2 regions of the Enterobacter cloacae complex sp. 394F7 genome follow, and region 1 is predicted to be linked to the other one. Evidence: riboswitches for the same ligand, from Rfam matches in the RefSeq annotation. Region 1 holds a riboswitch; the other holds the start of a gene.

Region 1 (7,685 bases):
CGACGCATCGGGTTATGTTCCTGCGTTTCCCGCCACCGTCGTCGACACCATTGGCGCAGGCGACAGCCATGCGGGCGGTACGCTTGCCGGTCTGGCGGCAGGATGGCGTCTGGCGGATGCCGTGACGCTGGGAAATGCCGTGGCGGCCTGGGTGGTCAGCCACCGCGGCGGGGATTGCGCGCCGACGCGCGAGGCCTTACTCCTCGCACACAAAGACGTATAGGTCGCTGCGACAGTAGCTGATGCTGTACTCAATCGGCCGGTGCTGCTGGTCAAGCGCAACCTGCTTGATCACCAGTACCGGTATTTTGTCATCCATACTGATATGCGCCTGAAACTCGCTGTCCGGCATCCGGGCGCTGACCCGGGAGCGGGTGCGTTGCGGAAAGATATTCTGGCTACGGAAGTAGTCGTACAGCGAGATGCCAATTGCGTCCGGGTCATGAATTAACTCAACCGGAACCCAGGACTCCTCAATCGACACCGCGTCATCGTCAACGTAACGAATGCGCTTAAGCAAGAATACCTCGCTGTCCGGGGGTACCGACAGCTGGCTGGCGACCTCTTCCGGACACTTCACCACCCGTTTATTCACCCATAGCGTGTTAGGTTTTTTACCGCGCAGCACCACCTGCTGGGAAAACCCGCGCGCTTCCTTGAGCGAATATTCAAAGATGTTGTTGATCTGTGTCCCGTAACCCCGGGCGCGCGTTACCACGCCCTCTTCTTCCAGCGCCTGCATCGCTTTGCGCACGGTAATGCGCGACACCCCGGTTAACTGGCTCAGATCGCGCTCGCCGGGCAGAATATTCCCGTGCTCCAGCACTCCGCTGCGTACCGCGTTTTTTACCGTTTCGGCAAATTTCAGATACAGCGGCATGTTGTCGGGCGCGGCGATCCGTTCATTCAGTTGAGCGATTAACCGGGTATGCGCTTGTTCCATCTCTGTTTTCTCAGGCCTGGTGTTTCCTGCCAGTATACTGGCTTACCACCATGCATGAAAATGATGAACCGGCCCAATACCGTGACCCACTTCCAGAGTATCGGCTTTTGCCAGCGCGGCGGAGAGCCACGTTTTGGCCTCGCGTACCGTATCGCCCCAGCTGTTGTGCCGTGGACGCAGCGCCGCCAGCGCGGCAGAGAGCGTGCACCCCGTACCGTGGGTATTTTTGGTGTGCACACGCGGGGCCGTGAAACGCAGTTCACCGTCACGGGTAAAGAGCCAGTCCGGGCTTTCATCGTCATCAAGATGGCCGCCTTTCATTAGCACCGCGCCACACCCCATCGCCAGCAGGGCGTTCCCCTGCTCTTTCATCTCACGTTCGTTCTGCGCGTGCGGCGCGTCTAACAGTGCGGCCGCTTCCGGCAGATTTGGCGTAATCAGCGCCACCTGCGGCAGCAGTTTCTTGCGCAATGTCTCAACAGCAGAGGCAGAGAGCAGCGGGTCGCCGCTTTTAGCCAGCATCACCGTATCCAGCACCACATTTTGCACCTGATAACGTTGCAGCCGCTCGGCCACCGCTTCGACGATATCCGTTTCTGCCAGCATCCCGATTTTGGTGGTGTCGATGCGCACATCGCTGAATACCGTGTCCAGCTGTGCACCGACAAAATCAGGTTCGATACGGTAGACCGACTGCACGCCACGGGTGTTTTGCGCCACCAGGGCGGTGATCACCGAGCAGCCGTAAGCGCCAAGAGCGGAGAACGTTTTCAGGTCGGCCTGGATACCGGCACCGCCGCTTGGATCGGTACCGGCAATCGTCAGAGCATTAATTCGTTTCATGCCTGTGCCTCCAGGTTGTGCAGCGCATCAAGGAACGCGCTGGCAAAGCTGCCCGGCCCGTGAGACTGCGCAACGGCGATCGTTCCGGCACGCTTCATCCATCCGCAGGCAGCGGCAACATTATCCAGCCGATCGCCCGGCAGCGAGCAGCTCGCCGCCACCACCGCCGAGAGCGCACACCCGGTGCCCACCACGCGGGTCATTAACGGATCGCCGCCCGCAACCTTTCGGGTGCGCTGGCCGTCGGTAACGTAATCCACCTCCCCCGTCACTGCCACAATGGCATTGGACTGGCGAGCCAGCGCCTGTGCGGCGGGCAGCGCGGCAGCGGCGGTGTCGGTGGTATCGACACCGCGTCCCCCTGCGCTCATCCCCGCAAGGGCGAGAATTTCCGACGCATTGCCGCGAATGGCGGCTGGTTTCAGTGCAAGGATCTGATGACAAAAGCGGGTACGGAACGCCAGAGCGCCCGCGGCAACCGGATCAAGCGTCCAGGGCTTGCCTGCCGCCACCGCGCTCTCAATAGCCCGACGCATCGACTGGGCGCGGGGCGTGGTGAGGGTACCGACGTTAATCAGCAGCGCATCGGCCATCCCGGCAAACTGCTCGGCCTCTTCGGCTTCAATCACCATTGCCGGAGAAGCACCAAGCGCCAGCAGAACGTTGGCCGTAAAGGTTTGCACGACATCATTGGTCATACAGTGCGTGAGCGGCGAACGGGTTCGGAAGTGATGTAAAACGTGTAAATCGAGCAGGTCAGGCTGCATGGGTTCGCTCCTGCCTTGCGTGAAGAAGCGATGACCAGAGGAGGCATCTGACTTCCCTACGCTGGCATTATCCAGATCAGGTAATACGGGTATTTCTCAGCCTTCACAAAGAAGGGCACCCCGAGTCAAATAAATAAAAATCAAAAGCTTGCGATTAACGTCCCGTTAATCCCTGTTCTGGATCATGCCAGCGGAAAGCCAAAGACTCAACCCTAAAAAATGCTCTGTGTCCCAGCTTGTATCACAAGCTGTATCCCACATCCAAACGACAAAAAGGCCGGATTGCTCGAGCCTCTTTTAGTTGTGATCTTTCGCTGTTTTCGAAACCGATCTGACGTGTGACGGTCTCAGCCAAATTTAAAGAGGCCAGGGATATGCTCGCTCTTCACATTGCAGCCCACAGCCCACGCAAGAACCTTCGCTATCACGTTCTGAAACGTGGGGGAAGCCTGCCAATACTCAAAAAAATATTAGAACCTTACCTGCCAGTAAGCTTGTTCTCTTCAATCCTTTCGACTGCAGTTTATAAGGTATAGAAAATGAAGAGTACGTTACTCGCTCGCAGTCCTGCCCGTACTCCAGGACGTTTGAAACGTCGGAGAATAAAAGTAGAGAATTGCGGCATGGAGTCTCAAAGTTTGATCATGTGTTCTTTCCGCTAAAATAAGACGTTGGGAATGTATTTCCTTTTGTCTTCGACCTTATTGCACGTAAAATGACCAGACACATTTTGGGAAGGAGTCTTTAATGGATATCGCGCTGCTCAACAGAGGCTGGAACAGAACATGGTCAGATACCATGGTGAATCTGGAAGCCCGGAAACTCGTCGAAACAGCAAACCGGTTGTCAGCATTCTATTTGCAAGATGGTCTAACACGTATCAAGTTTGTCGAAGAGATAAAACAGGTCGTAGAAAAGGAGTTCGAGGCAGCACGGCGAGCTAAAACAGACGAAGAATGCATTATATGCATCAAAAATCTGCGTGCCGAAACGGATAATCTGCACGAACAAGAACGCCTGTTAAAAACCAGAGCCGCACAACTTTATGCACAGGTCGAGTTTGTTCGGGAAAATAATAAAATCGTCGGATATATGATTTCGGCTGTGAATATCGTTATATCAGGGATGGTTTTCTATGGTGGGATGATCATGATCTCGACGATGAACCCTATTGGAGTCCTCGCTGGTGCAATCTTAGTTGCTGATGGCACTAACGGTATAACTAAAGAAGTGAATAAATTTTTATCTCAAGGGGAATCTAACTCTGAAGGTGTGGTCGCTGACAAAGTGATTAATATTGCTCAGTTTATGGGGTTTAAGGCTGAATCTGGTCTGGCTTTGTATAACACTCTGACATTAAGCGCAAACATCTACAGCATTTTTGGATTAGCGCGAAAAGCAGGTGCCTGGCGATTGTTCCGTTGGCTTCCCCACGATTACTATCGTAAAGTCAACATAATGAGTCGCCCCAAGTTAACTATGAAAATAGTAGGCTACGGTATCAAGGCTAAAGTTATTTTTGACCTGCTTTCCACCGAAGCACCGAATCATTAACCTCTGTATTTTCTCCAGAACCGCCAGGATTTGTAAGAAAGGACTGGCGGTTGAACAAAAACAGCAATCAACATTGCTATAGATAAACCGATCCCTGTGGATATGATGTATTGTATTTCATTTGAAATAATTACCCAGAGAAACATTGCCATGAAAGCGGAAAAGATCCAAATAACTATCCTGAATCGATTTGCCAGATCCTGAATCGCTTCTCCCAACGTACCACCATAGCTTTCAACATTGTTTTTTATCTTCTGCAAATCCGATGGTGTAAAACCAGAACGTAACAAAGCTTCATCAGTAACTTTCATATTGTATCGTCCTTTATCTTTCAAAGATGTTTCCCCAACCCCAGATTGTACAAGCAATCATACTGATGAACGTTATAGCAATCCAGCCGAAACTTTTCGCAGACTCTATCCCCTTTCTTATCGTCTGGGTGGTACCAGGGCGTTTCAACCATTTAAGGTTAACGATCACATAATGTTTATACAATTTATCAGATTTTAGACAATACAAGCCTTAATGCCCGTTAGTGAACCACTCAGGACTCCCAATCAGCCCCCATCAATCACAGAAGAAACTGAGGATATCCACACCGGCGGGAACAATCCGCAGCCGATCCAAGTTCCGCAGACACTGAAGGACAGCATCGATAAGAACCAGATGCCCGCAAAAGCCAAACCGCGACAAGCCAGCATAACGGCGGACACTTACCGGCAGTTATTCGCCTAACTGCCGCACACCGTCGCAGGTAACGCGCTTCGGTTTATTATGGTAACTGGCCGTCGTAAAAACGAAGTTGTTGAAATGGTGCGACAGGAGATACGGCGCGATGTATGGTTCATTTCTGGAAACCGTTCAAAGAATAGCAGCGTTCGCGACGTGCTGGGGCTTTCGCCTACAGACGCAGGCAAATGCTGGCCTGTCGGCGGAACAACTTTAAACGACGTTTTAGCGCGGCTGGGCGTGATGGCTGGTTACACCGACGAGCAGACCGGCGAACCGGTAGAAGTGACATGCGCCGTTCACAATTTGCGCCGTTCCTGGGCTAACATTCTGCGCATTGAGGTTAGACGCGATCAGGAAAAAACCGATCTAATGCTGGCGCACACATCACAGAACTATGATCAGACGTCAAAGACCTACCAGAAAATTGCGGAAATCCACACCGCAAACGTTGCGGATGGGTGGCGGCGCTGGAATAGCTACTGGCGACAAGCTATTGAACAGTCAGCGGCGAACCATTAATGGATAAAGCCCGCTTCATTCGGGCGTAAATTTTATAACTTATTGGAGTATTTATGGCTGTTCATCCGTTTCTTCGGATATGACCTCCACAATTTCCCCGCACTCCCCGCACACCACGTGAAGTTGGCTATCTTCTTCGGATTCGTATATTTCACTCTTTAAGCTGTGACAGTTAGGACATTTTATTTCATTATCAAACCCAATAAATTTAAGGAATAGGTTTTGAATTAATGAAACAGCAGTGCAAGTAAGTAAAAGACAAATCTTTGCATCAGGTAAATTTTTATTTGAAGAATGCACTGTTTCTGCAGATAGATCCCACGCAGATTCAACAGTTGAACGGCAATATTTCCTTAAGCCAGAATTATGCTTTCCTGCCGCATATAACCCAATGACTATTCTGCAGATATTCTTAAAATCAGCAGCTTTAATGTTATCTTTCTTTAAAATATCCTCATGAGTTTTATAAAGATGGGCAGCGAGTTCAACCATACTCTCTCTACATGTTAACCCAATACTTTAAATGTCTTCAGGGGCACTTATATCATTCAGAGCAACAGCAGAGGCATTAAGCCTACGACTGATTGAGCATAGCATATCGATATCTAAGGGCAATTCATCAATAACATGTTTGAACTCACTATGATGTCTTGCCTGTAGTCTCTGCGTTATACCTAAATGAAAAGAGTATGCTTCGTCAGCAGAAAAGAAATATTCACCCTGAGTATAAAGATTTAAAGGGACGAGTTCTCCCTCAGCAACCCACCAGTTACCATCATTTTTTGTTCTAACATTCCAAATATTTACTTCGTACCCTAAATCGTTAAACGTCTTTTCAACCTGCATATTTTTTATATTTTCAAGATTCTGAGATCTTAAGTATTCAGTAATTCTTTTCTCGGCATCAATAGTGAAAACGCATGATAATATATAACTAAAATCATCATTATACATACTACTACAACACATAATTCAATGACACATATTACCATACTATACGCCCGACAGCGGTATGCCCTTATGCACTCTTCACCAAATTAAAATCAACTATTCCATATAGGTAAATCTTATTTATTTTGAAAACATGATTAGCAACCAATTGAGTCTGTACGCAATTGCAGGACGCGAATGGTGAATGTAACGTGAAGCCAGCTAAACAGAACAGCAGCGTTAAACAACTTATCAATGAAACTGATTACGTTATGAACCAGCCAATCTCGAATGCTGCAGAACATCTTCTCTCAAAAGGCTGGAAACCAAACGACGGTACATAGAACAAAGGTGGCTATTATCTTCAATTGGTTGAAGAGAATGAGAAATTCATGAACACTCAACTCTCTAAAGATTAAAAAGAATCATCATTAATGACTCTGTATTTAAGTCGCCCCATCAAGATGGGGCAATACCTTAAATTAAACTGACCTGATGCCCGTCGTCGCCAGGTCAATGTTTACTCCAGTTGCCAGGCCCCACCATGGATAAGTGACGCTCGCCCCATCCAGGCAAACAGCGCCAGATCACGGCAATCTTCATCAGGATAAATTCGGCTGCTTAAACACGCGTCGCCTTCATTGACAAAAACTTCCACGGATGAACTGTCGAAGAACAGACGCAGATTAAGCGTATTATCCAGGTTCAGCGCGACGCTTCGTGTCCCGCACAGGCCATACTGCGGATAGTTTCGCTCAAGAACCAGACGCTGCATTTGAGCATCCACGTAGACGCGCAGCCCCTCTCCCAGACTCATGCCGTACTGCTCGGCACTGCTATTGGCACAATCCCACTGCAGAATAACCTCCATCGCGTCGCAGCGTTCCACCAGAGCCATCTGCTGATGAGTCAACGTGCTGACCGGCCAGGGGAACCACGCTCGCCGCAGGCCTTCGACCTCTCTGGCTGGCCGCATTTGCAGACGGTGATCCGCGCCAAGCGTCAGTTCGCGCGGTAAAGAGAGCATCCCTGCCCAGCCGTCCTCCTGTTCCGGCTGGGAGGATTCCCACATGTCCAGCCAGCCGATAACGATGCGGCGACCATCAGGCGTGAGGAAACTTTGTGGCGCATAGAAATCATGCCCGCGATCCATCTCCACAAACTCACCTTCCCGCACAAAAGGCTGCCCGGGCTGCCATTCGCCCAACAGATAGCCGCTCTGGAAAAGATTACGGTTTTTGAATCCTTCAGCGGCCATCCCCTGAGGCGAAAACATCAGCACGCGTTTGCCATTGAGCATGAAAAAGTCCGGGCATTCCCACATGTAGCCCATCTTTTTTTCAGCCACTGCCAGCACGCCCATATCCTGCCACTCACGCAGATCGGCAGAACGATAA
Region 2 (7,685 bases), on a different contig from region 1:
GGAATGGCTTTGCTCAGACGCTGACTCAGCAGGACCAGCACAAGACAGCACAGCATCTGTACCAGAGCCAGAAGCGCAGCGCGGCCGGGGTCGTAGTCGTAACTCAGCGCCTGGTAAATCGCCAGTTCGATGGTGGTCGCCTGTGGTCCACCACCAAGAGAAAGCACGGTGGCGAAACTGGCAAAACAGAGCATGAAGATCAGCGCCGCAACCGGAGGGATTTGACGGCGCAGCCACGGCCATTCGACAAAGCGGAAGAATGACCAGCCGCGCATACCCAGCTGTGCCGCAAGCTGACGCTGCTCGCCGGGGATAGCCTCCAGCGCCTGTAAAAAAAGCCGGGTCGCCATGGGCATGTTGAAAAAGATGTGCGCCAGCAGAATACCTTTGAGTCCGTAAGGGGAGAAGGTCCACTCCAGACCAAGCAGGTTAAAGAGGGCGGCCAGCCAGCCCTGACGACCATACACGCTCAGGATCCCAAATACCGCCACCAGGACGGGCAGGATCAGCGTCATGGCGCACAGTCTCAACAGCGCCTCCCTGCCGGGGAAGCGTCTGCGGTAGAGCGCCCGCGCGAGAAAAATGGCCGGGATCACCGACAGCAGGGCAGAGAGAAACGCCTGCCAGAAAGAGAACCGGATGACGTGCCAGAGATAGCTGTCGTGCCAGAGAGAGCTCAGATCACTCTCCGGCGCGTTAAACCACAATGCCAGAAAAGCACCCAGACTGACCGCCACCATCACTACAGCGGCGAGCAGTCCGGGAAATAACCAACCGGGAATTAGCGGCTGACGGCGCGTTGCCATTCACTTACCCATGCTGCTCGCTGCGCGGCGACCTGCTGCGGCGTAAACTCCAGCGAGGTTTGCGGTTTGGTCAGTTGCTCAAAGCCAGCAGGTAGCGTCACGTTGGTCACCGGATACATCCAGTTACCCGTTGGGATCGCATTCTGGAACGCCGGGGAGACCATGAATTTCAGGAACTTCTCGGCCAGTTCCGGCTGCTTGCTGGCGGCAGTGCGGGCAGCCACTTCCACCTGCAGATAATGACCTTCAGCGAAATCAGCGGCGGCGTAATTGTCTTTCTTCTCGGCGATAATGTGATAAGCCGGGGAGGTGGTGTAGCTCAGCACCAGGTCGCTCTCCCCTTTCAGGAACAGGCCATAGGCTTCGCTCCAGCCTTTGGTGACGGTCACGGTTTTGGCGGCCAGCTTCTGCCACGCTTCCGGCGTTTTATCACCGTATACCTTCTGCATCCACAGCAGCAGGCCCAGACCTGGCGTGCTGGTGCGCGGATCTTCATAAATCACGCGCCATTTCTGGTCGCTTTCCACCAGCTCCTTCAGGCTTTTCGGCGGGTTCTTCAGCTTGTTTTTGTCATAAACAAACGCAAAATATCCGTAATCGAACGGCACAAAGGTGTCGTTTTTCCAGCCGCCCGGCACGTTAACCGCATCTGTCGCTACGCCGCTTTTGGCGAAAAGTTTCGTTTGCGAGGCCGCATCCAGCAGGTTGTTATCCAGGCCGAGTACCACGTCGGCCTTGCTGTTTTTACCTTCCATACGCAGACGGTTAAGCAGCGAGACGCCATCTTCCAGCGCCACGAATTTCAGTTCGCAGTTGCAGTCGGCTTCAAAGGCTTTTTTGACGACCGGGCCTGGGCCCCAGTCGGCTGAAAAGGAGTCGTAGGTGTAGACCGTCAGGACGGGTTTTGCGAAAGCAGGTAGCGCAAACAGCGCCAGCAGGGGAAGCACTTTTTTTAACACTTTGCACCTCAAGGTTGAGTGGCAAAGGATTTTGAGCGACAGCCTCAAATCCCTTCGCCGGCGTTATCCGGATCAGGTTCGACGGGTATTATCTCAGCGCACATCAGTGATGCAGCACCCCGTTGAGAACGGCGGTATTGTAATGATTTGGCGAATATTACGAAAGTGTTATGGCTCCGGTGGCGCAAACCAGGCGGATTTAAAATCAAACCAGCCCAGCGTATTCATCCGTAACCCCCGCATACTGCGCTGGCCCTGGATCATCAGCCAGTGGTGGATCAGCGGCACGATCGCCTGTTCGGCCAGCAGCGCCTGACACCAGGTGGCCAGGTTCATCTCGCCCGCACGCCATTGCGCCGCATCCTGCTGCCAGTCCCGATCGATACAGTGCTGGATCAGCGGGACTTCATACAGGTGTGAGAAGAGCGAGAAATCGAGCGGCAGGGTGAAGTTGGCGCTGTTCAGCCAGATATCGCTGGTCAGTTCCCCCTGGTGCCATTCGTCATAGTCCACTTCCCTGATGTCCAGCCGGACGCCTTCTGCGGCCAGCAGTCTGGTCATGATCCTGGCGATAAAACGGTGTTCCACGTGCTCGCGGTAGTAGGTCAGGGTGACAGACTCCAGCCCTGCTGGTTTGTCACAGTGGGCCGGCCGGGCATGATGCCAGCGAGGAAGCAACCCGTACGCCGGGAACCAGTACGTCTGATACTGTTCTTCCGCATGGTAAATCAGATTGGAGGGAGATAAGACGTGGCTGATCCATTTGCGTACCGCCTGATTGGCCCCGCGGTGGGTGCGGCTGTCAAACAGCAGGTAGTAGCAGCCCTCCTCAAGGCGGCTTTCCACCGCCTTTTCGCCCGTTGTGGGGCCTTCAAGCGTCAGCCCGGCGCTGAGCTCTTCATTGAGATCCGGTAATACCCAGACGTTCACTTCGTCGATCAGCGCCCGGTAGCCAAAATAGTCATCAAACGCGCGAATTTTCAGCTGGTTATTGGTGTTACGCGACACGGCATAGGGCCCGGTGCCAATGGGCTGGCTGGCAAAATTGTGCAGCGATTCCCACTCTCCTGGCAAAATCATTGATGGGACATACCCCAGCAGCCAGGGGAGCCATTTATCCGGCTGAGACAGTTCTATATCCAGCGTCCAGGCGGTGGGGGAGTGAACGCGCGAAATATGCGAAAAAAGCGGAAGCTTGCGGGCACGTTCCAGTGAGGCGATGACATCGCGCATTTCCAGCTCGCGGCCGTGGTGAAAGTGGATGCCGGGACGTAAGAAGAAGCGCCAGTGACGTGGGGAGAGTTGCTGCCAGTGGTGCGCAATATCAGCTTCCAGTTCCCCGTTTTCCTCATTTATTCGCGTCAGGCCGCTGAATATTTGTCGCGCCATATGGGTTTCTGAGCGGCGCAAGGCCGTGCCGGGGAGCAGATTCTTCATCGGGCGATAGTAGAGCACCCGCAGAATGTGGCGGCCCTGACGAAAACTCCGCCCAAGATGGGAGACCAGCATCTGACGTACCGCGGCTTTATCGCCTACCAGTTGCACCAGCTGATCGATTCTGTCCTGTTCCAGCAGGTCTTCCGCTCGCTGTTGCTGCAAGGCCAGCCCGGTATAGAGAAAGGTCAGGCGTGAGCGTTTGCCGCGTCCCGCTTCGGCTTCCCAGTTTAACCAGCCCTGTTGCTGCATGGTGTTAAGCAGCGTGCGCATATGACGTCGGGAGCAGTTAAGGAGTTCAGCCAGTTCGTTAAGCGTGGTCTCCTGCGATTGCCCTTCGCAGCACTGCCAGAGGCGGATGAATTGTTGTTGCAGACGACCAGAAGGCATAAAAGGGGAACTCCTGACAAAAAATCAGCAATTTATTAATCCCTATATTAAGCCAATAATGATTCCCGATGAAGTGAGGAGGTACATTATGAAGAGGTCTACCGCACGTCAGTTTTATCAGCAGTACTTTTCAGCGACAAAAGGAACGTCCTGGCTGGCCCGTCAGTGTGCTGAGCAACGGCTGAAAATGTTAGAAGAACTGATGCAGTGGGACGTTACGAAACCGACCTCTTCTCGCTAACTCGCCTCGATCATGTGTGACTGAGTATTGGTGCTTATCACCCGCCAGCAAAATGTTTTTTGCTGGCTTTTTTCGTTTATTCTTTCACCCAATTTCGATTCGCTTTCACAAGGACTTGCAGATGCTCTGGTTAATGACGATGGGGCGACGCCTGAACGGCGTGTATGCCGCTTTTATGCTGGTGGCCTTTATGATGGGCGTGGCGGGGGCGCTGCAGGCACCGACGCTGAGTCTTTTTCTCAGCCGGGAGGTGGGGGCGCAGCCGTTTTGGGTCGGCCTGTTTTATACCGTGAACGCCATCGCCGGGATCCTGGTGAGCCTGGGGCTGGCGAAACGATCCGACAGCCAGGGCGATCGCCGCAAGTTGATCCTCTTTTGTTGCGCCATGGCTGTGGGTAACGCGCTGCTGTTTGCCTTTAATCGTCACTACCTGACGCTGATCACCTGCGGCGTGCTGCTGGCCTCGCTGGCGAACACCGCCATGCCGCAGCTGTTCGCGCTGGCCCGGGAATATGCCGACAACTCGGCGCGGGAAGTGGTGATGTTTAGCTCGGTGATGCGTGCGCAGCTCTCTCTTGCATGGGTCATTGGTCCGCCGCTGGCCTTTATGCTGGCGTTGAATTACGGTTTTACCGCCATGTTTTCCATCGCTGCGGGGATTTTTGCCATTAGCCTGGCACTGATTGCCTTCGTGCTGCCGTCAGTGGCGCGTGTCGAACAGACAGCGGATAAACCCATTACTCAGGTGAGCGGCTGGCAGGATAAAAACGTCCGTATGCTGTTTATCGCCTCCACGCTGATGTGGACCTGCAACACCATGTATATCATCGATATGCCGCTGTGGATCAGCAGCGATCTGGGTCTGCCGGATAAGCTCGCGGGGATCTTAATGGGGACGGCCGCCGGGCTGGAAATTCCGGCGATGATTCTGGCGGGATACTACGTCAAACATCTCGGGAAACGCCGGATGATGCTGATAGCCGTAGCGGCCGGAGTGCTTTTCTACCTGGGGCTGATTTTCTTCCATTCACGAGAGGCGTTGCTGGCGCTGCAGCTGTTTAATGCTGTGTTTATCGGGATCGTGGCCGGGATAGGGATGCTCTGGTTCCAGGATTTAATGCCCGGGCGGGCGGGGTCGGCGACCACACTCTTCACCAACAGTATCTCTACGGGGGTAATTCTGGCGGGGGTGATTCAGGGGGCGTTGTCGCAAAGCTATGGACATGGGTCGGTGTACTGGATGATTGCACTAACGTCGATTGTCACGCTGATGCTGACCTGGCGCGTAAAAGACGTCTGATTCTGGAAGGCGCCTTCACGAAATGAAACGATTTTCTGACAGGGTTTAAGAAGACACATAGAGTGCGTGGCGGGTGCTTGAGGCTGTTTGCCTCAGGCTTTCGCAAGAGGCAAACAGTGGAGAGTCCCACATCAAAAAACTGATGGGGAGACAAACTTCACAACCAACATTGCGAGGTTAGTCTCTTCATTGCCGAAAAGCAATAAGGAGGCTGGAATGCCAAAACGTACTCTGCTGTTAGGTTTGTTTCTGATCTGTACAACGCTGTTGATCTTCACCTGGATGGTGCGTGATTGACTGTGTGAACTGCATTTCAGACAGGAGAAAACAGAGCTGGCAGCAGTGTTGGCTTACGAAGCAAAACGTTAGCGGTATGGGCGGGGAAAGTTCCCCGCCTCTCCAGAGTGGTTGAGCCTCAACGCACCCTTATCAATGGCCCGCATCGTGCGGGCCATTGCCTTTAGCCCATAAACGCAGGCTGTTTTTTCTCGTACGCGGAGATGGCGTCTTCATGCTGAAGCGTCAGGCCAATGCTGTCCAGACCGTTCAGCATGCAGTGGCGACGGAAGGCATCGATGCTGAAGCTGTAGGTTTTATCTCCGGCTTTCACCACTTCCGCTTCCAGATCCACTTCAAACGACATGCCCGGATTTGCCTTAACCAGCGCGAACATTTCATCCACTTGCTCGTCACTCAGCGTCACCGGCAGCAGCTGGTTGTTGAAGCTGTTGCCGTAGAAGATATCCGCGAAGCTCGGGGCGATCACCACTTTAAAACCGTAATCGGTCAGCGCCCATGGTGCGTGCTCACGTGAGGAGCCGCAGCCAAAGTTTTCCCGTGCCAGCAGAATGGAGGCGCCTTTATATTCCGGGAAATTCAGCACAAATTCCGGGTCAGGTACCTGGCCTTTATCATCCAGAAAACGCCAGTCGTTAAACAGATGAGCACCAAATCCGGTGCGGGTGACCTTCTGCAAAAATTGCTTCGGTATGATCGCATCAGTATCGACGTTAGCGGCGTCCAGAGGGACAACCCGGCCTGTATGTTGGGTAAATTTCTCTGCCATGATTGTCTCCTTATTTCAGGCTGCGAATATCGGCGAAATGGCCGGTAACTGCCGCAGCGGCGGCCATCGCCGGGCTGACCAGATGGGTGCGTCCACCGCGGCCCTGACGACCTTCAAAGTTACGGTTACTGGTGGAGGCACAACGTTCGCCCGGATTCAGGCGGTCATTGTTCATGGCCAGACACATGGAGCAGCCAGGCAAGCGCCACTCGAAGCCTGCTTCGATAAAGATCTTATCCAGGCCTTCGGCTTCCGCCTGCGCTTTTACCGGGCCGGAGCCTGGCACAACCAGCGCCTGCACGCCGGGTGCCACTTTACGGCCTTTGGCGATCTCCGCCGCAGCGCGTAAATCTTCGATACGCGAGTTGGTGCAGGAGCCAATAAAGACTTTGTCGATGGTCACATCGGTCAACGGCACACCGGGTTTGAGACCCATATACGCCAGCGCTTTTTCGGCACTGGCGCGTTCGACCGGATCGGTAAATGAGGCCGGATCGGGAATAGTGTCATTCACGGAAATGACCTGACCCGGATTGGTTCCCCAGGTCACCTGCGGGGCAATCTCCTCCGCCTGCAGGGTAACAACGGTATCAAAAACCGCGTCATCATCGGTTTTCAGGGTTTTCCAGTACGCGACGGCGTCAGCGTAATCCTGATCTTTTGGCGCGTGCAGACGCCCTTTTACATAGTTGAAGGTGGTTTCATCCGGTGCCACCAGACCTGCTTTGGCCCCCATCTCGATGGCCATATTGCACAGAGTCATACGACCTTCCATGCTCAGCGCCTGAATAGCGTCACCGCAGAACTCAACTACGTGCCCGGTGCCGCCGGCACTGCCCGTTTTACCGATGATGGCCAGCACGATGTCTTTCGCGGTGATCCCCGGCGCGGCTTTGCCTTTCACTTCAATCTTCATGGTTTTGGCTCGGCCCTGTTTCAGGGTCTGCGTAGCCAGAACATGCTCAACTTCAGAGGTGCCAATACCGAACGCCAGTGCACCAAAGGCGCCGTGCGTTGCGGTATGGGAGTCGCCGCAGACGATGGTCATGCCGGGCAGGGTGATCCCCTGCTCAGGCCCCATCACGTGGACGATACCCTGATACGGATGGTTCAGATCGTAGAGCTCGACGCCAAACTCGTTACAGTTCTTGATCAACTCCTGCATCTGGATACGCGCCATTTCGCCCGACGCATTGATATCTTTGGTCTGGGTGGAAACGTTGTGATCCATTGTCGCGAAGGTTTTACCCGGCTGACGTACCGGGCGTTTGTGCGCACGCAGCCCATCAAATGCCTGTGGGGAGGTCACTTCGTGTACCAGATGCCTGTCGATATAGAGCAGCGGGGTTTCGTTTGGTGCCTCATAGACAACGTGTGCATCAAACAATTTTTCATATAACGTCTTCGCCATGATTACACCCCTTCAGCGACATAGCGGGCAATGATGTCGCCCATTTCATCGGTACTGACTGCCGCCGTGCCGCGTGCT

Evidence for each region. Region 1 has a riboswitch for thiamine pyrophosphate ahead of thiM (hydroxyethylthiazole kinase). Riboswitches for the same ligand answer to the same signal wherever they lie in the genome.
Region 2: another riboswitch for thiamine pyrophosphate. It lies ahead of thiB (thiamine ABC transporter substrate binding subunit); the one in region 1 lies ahead of thiM (hydroxyethylthiazole kinase).

What each region holds. Positions count from the first base shown of each region.
Region 1 covers NZ_JBXWCS010000005.1:262,649-270,333, reverse strand. The annotation lists gene AC2FAK_RS10170 (PfkB family carbohydrate kinase) at 1-223, shown strand, start outside; gene AC2FAK_RS10165 (GntR family transcriptional regulator) at 197-943, opposite strand; gene thiD (bifunctional hydroxymethylpyrimidine kinase/phosphomethylpyrimidine kinase) at 986-1,786, opposite strand; gene thiM (hydroxyethylthiazole kinase) at 1,783-2,553, opposite strand; TPP riboswitch at 2,590-2,686, opposite strand; gene AC2FAK_RS10150 (DUF4225 domain-containing protein) at 3,301-4,107, shown strand; gene AC2FAK_RS10145 (hypothetical protein) at 4,104-4,418, opposite strand; gene AC2FAK_RS10140 (hypothetical protein) at 4,882-5,358, shown strand; gene AC2FAK_RS10135 (hypothetical protein) at 5,410-5,850, opposite strand; gene AC2FAK_RS10130 (hypothetical protein) at 5,878-6,312, opposite strand; gene AC2FAK_RS10125 (glycoside hydrolase family 32 protein) at 6,809-7,685, opposite strand, start outside.
Region 2 covers NZ_JBXWCS010000001.1:365,653-373,337, forward strand. The annotation lists gene thiP (thiamine/thiamine pyrophosphate ABC transporter permease ThiP) at 1-806, opposite strand, end outside; gene thiB (thiamine ABC transporter substrate binding subunit) at 782-1,765, opposite strand; TPP riboswitch at 1,797-1,897, opposite strand; gene sgrR (HTH-type transcriptional regulator SgrR) at 1,934-3,589, opposite strand; gene sgrT (glucose uptake inhibitor SgrT) at 3,678-3,830, shown strand; gene AC2FAK_RS01835 (sugar efflux transporter) at 3,952-5,130, shown strand; gene AC2FAK_RS01840 (Hok/Gef family protein) at 5,428-5,499, shown strand; gene leuD (3-isopropylmalate dehydratase small subunit) at 5,591-6,196, opposite strand; gene leuC (3-isopropylmalate dehydratase large subunit) at 6,207-7,607, opposite strand; gene leuB (3-isopropylmalate dehydrogenase) at 7,610-7,685, opposite strand, start outside.